DNA from 4 places in the Spiroplasma sp. SV19 genome. Region 1 is predicted to be linked to each of the others. Evidence: riboswitches for the same ligand, from Rfam matches in the RefSeq annotation. Region 1 holds a riboswitch; each other region holds the start of a gene.
The links. A riboswitch is a leader RNA that binds a small molecule or an ion and turns the genes downstream of it on or off. The one in region 1 is predicted to bind cobalamin.
Positions count from the first base shown of each region.

Region 2: another riboswitch for cobalamin. It lies ahead of E7Y35_RS04510 (hypothetical protein); the one in region 1 lies ahead of deoD (purine-nucleoside phosphorylase).
Region 3: another riboswitch for cobalamin. It lies ahead of E7Y35_RS05235 (hypothetical protein); the one in region 1 lies ahead of deoD (purine-nucleoside phosphorylase).
Region 4: another riboswitch for cobalamin. It lies ahead of E7Y35_RS06585 (hypothetical protein); the one in region 1 lies ahead of deoD (purine-nucleoside phosphorylase).

Region 1 covers NZ_CP045455.1:376,005-378,214, forward strand. Annotated here, with positions in the region: gene E7Y35_RS01770 (deoxynucleoside kinase) at 1-290, opposite strand, end outside; gene deoD (purine-nucleoside phosphorylase) at 310-1,020, opposite strand; cobalamin riboswitch at 1,422-1,593, opposite strand; gene E7Y35_RS01780 (hypothetical protein) at 1,713-1,928, shown strand; gene E7Y35_RS01785 (hypothetical protein) at 2,037-2,210, shown strand, end outside.
Region 2 covers NZ_CP045455.1:927,162-929,371, reverse strand. Annotated here, with positions in the region: gene E7Y35_RS04520 (L-ribulose-5-phosphate 4-epimerase) at 1-366, shown strand, start outside; gene rpmE (50S ribosomal protein L31) at 546-851, shown strand; cobalamin riboswitch at 921-1,087, shown strand; gene E7Y35_RS04510 (hypothetical protein) at 1,169-1,636, shown strand; gene E7Y35_RS04505 (hypothetical protein) at 1,687-2,210, shown strand, end outside.
Region 3 covers NZ_CP045455.1:1,082,254-1,084,463, reverse strand. Annotated here, with positions in the region: gene E7Y35_RS05235 (hypothetical protein) at 1-919, opposite strand, end outside; cobalamin riboswitch at 1,075-1,260, opposite strand; gene E7Y35_RS05230 (hypothetical protein) at 1,263-2,057, opposite strand; gene E7Y35_RS05225 (5-formyltetrahydrofolate cyclo-ligase) at 2,075-2,210, opposite strand, start outside.
Region 4 covers NZ_CP045455.1:1,352,200-1,354,409, reverse strand. Annotated here, with positions in the region: gene E7Y35_RS06590 (Cof-type HAD-IIB family hydrolase) at 12-854, opposite strand; cobalamin riboswitch at 1,039-1,228, shown strand; gene E7Y35_RS06585 (hypothetical protein) at 1,368-1,859, shown strand; gene E7Y35_RS06580 (hypothetical protein) at 1,876-2,210, shown strand, end outside.

The DNA of each region.
Region 1 (2,210 bases):
TTCATAATTTCTAGCAAATGTGAAACCCGAACAAAAACAGGGTCTTCTAAAATTGTTCGATCAAAGACAGTATTTGTTAAATTATCAATTGCAAAAAATTGTTCAATTCTCGTTGTCAACATATAAATTTGCATCTTAAAGGCAAAACCTTTCATATCCTGATAAAAATCATTAAAATATGGGTTCTCTTCTACGGGTTCTTTAAATAAATTATAATTTAACTGTTGACATAATGCTTCACTAACTTTTGTCTTACCAGCACCAACAGTCCCAAAAACAGCAATTTTCATTTTCTATTCCTTCCTTATGTTATTTAATTAGTTGCGTTGCCGTTGCTAAAGCCAATTGCACCATTGCCATAAAATTATTTTGACGTTCCATTGCCGAAGCTGTTTGTTTTGTCACAAGATTATCAGAAATAGTTAGCAATGTTGCTGCCTGTTTTTTAGTAACAACTGCATTAGCAAACAAAGCATATGATTCCATTTCTACAACATCTAAATTATGTTCTTTGGTAAATGCTAATGAACTATCATAACGATAAAAAACATCAGCAGCATGAGCAATCCCAGTATGTGTTTTAATTCCTTGCGCTACCGCCACTTCTTCAATTGTATTAAATAAGGTCTCACTTGCAGGAATTAGATTTGAATCAATATTTGCAGCAATCTTGGCATAATTACTTTCTCCAAATGCTTCACGAACATTAAAAATATCGTATAATTTTAACTCTGTTTTATAACTACCCGCAGAACCAATACGGATAATATAATCAACATCATAAAATTTAAATAATTCATATGAATAAATCCCAATACTGGGGCAACCCATCCCACTTCCAGCAATTGTAATTTTAACATTTTGATATTTTCCGGTATATATGAACATATTTCGAACTTCATTAACTAACTTATAATCTGTTAAATATTTTTCAGCAATTGCTTTTGCTCGTAATGGATCACCAGGCATTAAAACAACTTTTGCAATGTCTGTTTCTTTTGCATTAATATGTGGTGTCATTTTGTATTTCCTTCCTTTATTTATCCTTTGATTGGATTAACAGTCCTATTAATTAAGTTATTATTTAAAATTTTGGTTTCAACAATAAATTTAAACAAAACGAAAAGGAATATTTTAAGATATTCATATAAGAAATGTTTAATTAACAGTTTTATTTTTATTTCATAAATTAAGTTAATAAAAAAATTAAAATTATAAAGAATTTTAAAATTAATTTTATTAAACTTAAAAATTTTCTAATTATTATATTTTAAATAATGCCTTAATAGGATTATCACTTTAAATTAACAACTAAAAAACGCTTTTTGACGTCTTTCAAATTATTATTTAATAGTTTTTAACTAATAAATAAATTAATTATCCAACCCCAGGGATAATAACTATAAAGGCAGCACTGATAAAATATCAATGTTTTTTAGATCGGTCTACTGGCTCAGTTTCACTTTACTCGCTATTCCTTCTCAAGAAGTATCTTCTCAATGGCATAATGTTAGCTTTCATCCACTTTACAGTTGCTGGGACAGCCTAGGACTTGCACCTAATTCCCGTAACATCCAAAATTGCTTTTTAAAGTTGTTAAAGTAATAATATAAAGTTTATTTTTAAAATGCAAGTTAAAATTAAACTTTTTTGTGAAAACCATACACATTTAAGACCACCTAAATCTTTAAAATTAAATTAGAAGGTTTAAAATGATAGCAAGTATTATTACAGAAAACGAGTTATATAAATTACATCGTGGTTTTAAAAAATGATATGGGCAAGTTGCAGCAACTAAGGAAACAAATTATATTTATAATAATTCATCGAATTATTTTAATTTATGTCATAAATATTATCTTAAAACCCATTCATTAAATCAGTTAATTAAATTATTTTATAGAGAGAAACAAACATTTTACAATTAATCAAACAAAATTAAAGAGTTTTTAAAAAATTCTTATAGTTTTGAGTGATTTAAAAAACATTCAACACAACCAAAAACTATTTATTATGTTTATGATAAATCTTATAAAATGAAAGTAGCACAAATGATTAAAAATTATCGTGAAAATTATGGCACAGGAATTTATGAGTTTTATAATTTAACATTGGCAAATTATTTTACATATCAAAATAAGCCGATTAGACATAATATTAAAACATTAATGAAATGAGATAAAACATTTAATCAATATTTTAAAAATAAA
Region 2 (2,210 bases), 550 kb from region 1:
CCACCATTAGGAACAACCCATGCTGATACTTTTTATGGACCGATTCCTTGTACAAAACCATTAAATGTTGAACAAATTACTACTAATTATGAGCATGAAACGGGAGTTAAAATTGTTGAAACTTTTAACGATCATCAACTAACTCTCGACATGATGCCCGCGATTCTTTGCAATAACCACGGGCCATTTACATTTGGTGCTTCACCATTAGCAGCAGTTAAAAATGCAAAGATTTTAGAAATCGTTAGTCAGATGGCTTTTCAAACATATTTATTAAACCAAGACACTAATAAAGTAGCACAGAGTTTATTAGATAAACATTATTATCGTAAACATGGTAAAGATGCATACTATGGTCAAAAATAATAATTAACCGCATAAGAAATTTGAATTAGATGTTTAATGAAAAAGTAACCTCTTTTAAAACTGCTATTAATTAATTTGTAAAGATTCTTAAATAATTTTTGTTTTTATTGATAATATGTGTTATCATTATTTACGTGCAAATAATATGCATCCATATTATTAAAAGAGAGGTGAATTATATGGCAAGAGAAGGAATCCATCCAAAATATTTTGATACTAAAATCATGTGTACAACTTGTGGAACAGAGCGCATGAGTGGTTCTACTAAGGGGGAAGAATTGAAAGTTGATACTTGTTCTTCATGCCATCCCTTCTATACTGGTAACCAACAATTTGCTAATGCCGCAGGACGTGTTGAGCGCTTTAAATCTAAATTTAATAAAAAAGAAGAATTAGTAAAGCAAACAGAAGCAGCATCAAAAACACAAAAAGAACTTAATAAAAAAACAGCAAAACCAAAATCTGATAATCAAAAAGCAGAGTAAGGAAGAAAACTTTTATCTTAACAAGATAAAAGTGTTTTTTTTTTTTTTTTGTTTATAATAAAAGTAGACTACTTTAAAAGTTTATAAAGGATTAAAGGGAATTAAGTGAAAGTCTTAAGCTGTCCTAGCAACTGTAAAACTGACGAATGTTAATAAACCACTGAATAATAATTTGGGAAGGGTTAACTAGTAGGATGAAGTTAAGCCAGTAGACCGGCCTTATAAATTTAATAAGAGTCCTACTAGGTAAATAGGATTAATTTATTTTACACATAAAATAAAAATATAAGCATAAAAAACAAGAGGAGAACAAAAGCATGGTTAAAAATATATTAACTGCATTAACAAGTTTAACGATTAGTGCAACAACTATAGCAAATATAACATTACAACAAGTAACTCCATCAATTACGGAAAAAACTTCACAAAATGGTACGGATGGATATCACGTTAATAGTGTTAAAATCACAATAAAAGATGAAAGTGGGAAAGTTGTCGATAGAATTACTTTTTATAATTCGTTAGTAAGTTTAGGTGATATGTTAGCATCTGATTCAGATTTTTTTGGACTTAATGAAACAGCATTTGGACGTCTGTTAATTAGAGTTGACTATCGTACAACAGATTTTAATAAGAATTATTGAGCAATTTACTCAAGTACACATCCATTTTGTAAATTTAGTACTAATCCAACGAATTATTGTTCGGTTGGAATTGATGGTTTAGTTTTTCGCGATGTTTGAGAACAAGACCAATTATTTGATTTTATTTTAACTAATATTTAATTAAATCATAATCCTATTTATCCTTTTCAAGAAAGGAGTTTTCTATAATTATGAAAAAAATATTAACTAATTTACTAATTTTATCATTGGCTCTAACAACGACAACAAGTTTAGTTAGTTGTCAAAATTTAAATCAAAATAATAAAAGTGAGGAAAATTTACCGACACTACCGAGTAATTTTACAATTTTGCAAGGTGATATTTATCAATCATTTGGTATTCGTAAGCAAGAGGGAAGTCAAAAGTATTTTTTTAAGCCCACAAGCGATCAATTAAGTACTCTTTTTTTAAATTTACCACAACGCAAAATTGCTCCATTAGGATTTGCAGAAGATGTGTCAGCAATTAATGATTTTCGCGTTTATTTAGATTACCCGTTTGCGGCAACCTTTACCATTCTTAGTGATCAAGAATTGACTCTTGATGAAAATAAAATGGTTAATGTTACTTTAGCTGTGAAATGTTTAAAAGTAGCTGAGAAATGGTTCGAAGCTGGGGTTTGAAAAATGCGTTTTACTGACATGAATGTTGAACAAAAAGTAACTTTTAAAATTCCAATTATTCCAAATGAAAG
Region 3 (2,210 bases), 710 kb from region 1:
AATATGTCAAAATGTTAGACGCACGAAAGGCATTATTAATTGCAGGAATTAGTTGTGGTGAAACATATTGGGCATTATTTTCACCTTTAATTTTAAAATAAAAACCTCAGTGGGGTAGTAGGTATTTTATTTTGTTAAAGCTATTATTTATTCAATCTTCTTGATAATTTAAATCAATCCGAAATACATTTTGGACATCTGTCTTGGACACTTTGATTGAACCTTTACTTACAAGGCTTAATGGAATGTTCATTCCCACTTGAATTTTGTTTTCAGTGCTACTTCAAACACCATAAATTGCCTTTTGAATATCTGTTTGCAATAAGCTCTCTCATCGATTTGAGTCTCATCATACAAATTTTGTTCCATTTACTCCTTGAACTGGATGCGAATCAGCAATTGTTCCATATTGTTCAAACTCTTTTTGAAAGCGATCATTTAATTGCTTCATATTTTTGCTATTTTTAATGTCTTGTCACTTATCTTGTGCCATCATTGTATATTCTCCAACAGCCGTATTTTGTGTTAAAAAGGGATCAGAAATATACATACCATTATTGGTTTTAGTAAATATTATTGGCTCATAAATCTGAGTTACAAGTCGCATATTAGCAGTATCACCAAATGATAACTTTTTCATCACTTCATCAATATTGGTAATATTCTTAAAATAGACATAAACATGACTTTCTTGGTTAAGATCTAACCAATTGTCTTTTTGAATGCTACTTCTTGCCGATGGTAAATAATAATTATCATAACCAACGGTAAATTGCTCTGATGCAGCAGTTTTCATCTGATAAATCCAATCTGGATCTTGATATGAAATAAACTCATCAATATTTTTACAAGCAATAATTGTGGCAGTTGGAGACAAAATAAATGCACTACTCAATAGCACCATTAGTATTTTTTTCATATTCTTTTTGAACTCTTTCTAGCAGATTAGCAATTGACAATTTAATTCTAGTTACAGTAAACAAAAAAGCATTCCCAAAATGCTTTTTATATAACAATCATTAAATTATTTGTTTGCAAAATAATTACATGACTCACACCCAGGAGTTATATAATAAGACTAATTAAATTTAGAAAGGTCTACTGGCTTAACTTCATCCTACTAACCGCCTTCCCAAAAAATATTTTCAGTGGCTTATGGTGTTCGTCCATATCACAGTTGCTGGGACAGCTCAAGATTTGCACTTCATTCCCTAACTCTAAATAACTATATATTAAATTGTCTAAAAATATCATATCATATTTTATTTATCTTGATAATAATTAATTACAAAAATTAAACTAAAAAAAGCAAGACCAGAAGTAAGACTAATTAAACTTGGTAATCAAATATTATGTAATTCAGCAAAATATGTTAAATTTGGATATAGATTAGAATCTAAAATTCATTCCGGAACTGATCAAAAGAACGCACTTCCCATAATTGACGATGAATAACTTGGTACTAATAAATAACCAATAATATTTAAAATTTTATCACTACGAACAACCCCAAGGGGAAAAAACAATCCTGCTAAAAAAGCAAAAACTAAAAAAACAGTAATTGCAGTTACTAAAATAACTTTTAAATCGTTCGAACAAAGAGCAACTAAAATTCCAATTAAAGAAGCAACTAAAGATCCTAAAATAATTGCTCAAAAAAAACTAAACCAGTTAATTCATTCAACATGAATTGCTTCGCCATAACTTAGAAAAGCAATTAAAAATAATCATAATGATCCGACTAAACTAGTAATCACATTAATTAAAATTAAAACAAAAACTAATTGATACATTGATGCTTTTAATAAATGTAGTTGCCGAGCAAAACTTGTTTTTCGGAATTCATAAAAAGCAATTGATAAATCAAGAATTCCATTTAAAACACCAACCAGCAAAATTGACCCTGGTAATGCTAAATAACTAGCATTACTATTAAACATATTAGTAACACGAACACTAATAAAGTATAGTAGCACGGGCAAAACTAATGTTATTAAATAAGTATGTAATGATTTAAATCAATATTTACTAACAATCCGTAATAATGGCAAATTCATGGTTACTCCTTGTCTAATTAAGCACTAATAATTGTTTCAATTCTAACATCATGTTTTTCAATTGGTAATGGTTCTGGTACTAATTGTTCAATAAAAGCTAACCCAATTACTGTTTTTTGATAATTCTTTAAAAAACGATCATAATAACCCTTC
Region 4 (2,210 bases), 480 kb from region 1:
ACGATTTCTTATTATGCTCCAAAAACTATCGTTTCAATTACTTTGGCAATTCCATCATGGTCATTATCTTCAGCTACCAAATTAGCAATTCCTTTAACATCATCCGGAGCATTCCCCATTGCCACACCAATGCCAGCTCACTGTAACATTGCAACATCATTATGTTCATTACCAAACGCCATCACATTCTTAGCTTTTAACTGGTATTTTTGACAAATTTGTGCAATACCACTCGCTTTATTAATATGACGACTAGTAACCTCTAACGCCGAACGATCACCACGGATTTCTTGTGAAATTTCAATTTTATCTTTTCACTTTGCAACAAGACGATTAATATCAGAAGTATAACTACTAATATAAATTTTATTAACATTAACATTAAAATTATTTGTATATAAACATGCCGTTACTTCGTCTTGAACTTCTGTAAAAGATGATAAATAGTGTTTTGTCATTTTATCTTCAAACCCTTTACAATGTAACAACATTTTATTAAACGAAGAATGATCAGCGTCAAACATAATTAATGTGTCTAAGTCAAATGCTAAGACATCAGTATAAAGCTCTCGTAATAATTGCGGATCAAAATAATCACAAAATAAAATTTCTTCTGTCGCATTATTTGCCACAACTGAACCATTTAAACTGACAGTAAAATCATTCGCATCAGTTAAGCCTAACTTTGTTACAATATGTTTTGTTTGATATAGTGGTCGCCCGGTCGCAATTACTAACTTAATATCTTTAGTAGCTAAGCCTTTTAAAACTTGTAATGTATACGGTGACATTTCACCAGTTGAATTTAAGGCTGTTCCATCTAAATCAACAGCAATTAACTTAATATCTGTCATAATCATTATTCTCCTATATAAAATAATTTTAATCTATTTTTTATTACTTGTAAAAGATATTGTTAAAGTTACAATAATTATTTGTTAGTTTTAATTCCGCTGTTCCTAGTAGAAAAGAAAAAGAGACCTCAAAACCCTTTCCGCAAGAAAAATTTTAGTTTATAATTAAACCGTAAAGCACCACGCTTTCATTTGAATTAGCGGTAAACATTAAGGAATGTTTTGAAAAGGGAATTGAGTTAATATTCTCAAGCTGTCCCAGCAACTGTAATGATGATGAACATTGTATTTACTCACTGAAAAACTTTTTTTGGGAAGAGACAATTAGTAAAATGATTCTAAGCCAGTAGACCTGCCGTTAACTCTTGGTAAAAATAAATATCCCTGGGATTGTGGTATTTGTGAGTAAATAATTTATTATCGTTAAATAATACTTTGCCTCTCATAAATATAATAATGTTTTCCTCAAGAATGGGTTTTTATTACCACTATTTTTAAAAGGAATTATTAAAAATGAAAAATTTTTCATGAAAAAAATATTTACGTTATCTACCCTTAGCGTTAATTCTTTTAACGGCTATTGTTTTAAACTTGTATTATATTCCAAAATACTATCAAGAACATCGTAAAAACAATTCTCAAAGTACTTATACCGTAACTATTCTTGGTCAAAAAGAAGATTATAGTGTTTACTTTACAAAAGGATTAAATGTTCAACATGCTGCTAATCTAGCTGATGTTTTAGTTAACTATCCAAATGATTTTGGTTTATCTTCTAGCACAATTGGTACTTTTGTCAAACGAGTTGGGACGGTTGAATTAGACCCTAAAGTAAAATACTTTAACATTCAAAGTGGTGATAACAATCAGCCCGATGCAGAACACATTAATAAGGATTGTCATGGTTCAAACAATTCTTGTAATGTTGGAATTGATTTACTTTGATTAACCCCAAACACGGATAATGTCTTTCGCTTTGTTATTAATAATGTAACCAACCCTTAGAAATGAGTGAATAAATGTGAAAAAAATTAAGAAAGAAGATATTTGACCCTCAACTCTAAAAGTAACCTTAAAAATGACCGTCATTGCCCTTTTCAGTGGTTTAGCTCTCGCTTTGAAAATTGCCTTTGCTTTTTTACCAAACATTGAATTTGTTACTTTCATTTTAATGTTTAGTATTATTTTCTTTACCCTTGAAGTTGGGTTTGGGATTATCAATGTTTATTGTGCATTAAATATGGTTTACTTTGGCGTTGCTGATTGAAGTATTATGTACTTTATTATTTTTAACTTATACGGCATTATTATGTTTCTTTGTAAACAATTTGTTTATTGATGATGATGAATGATGAT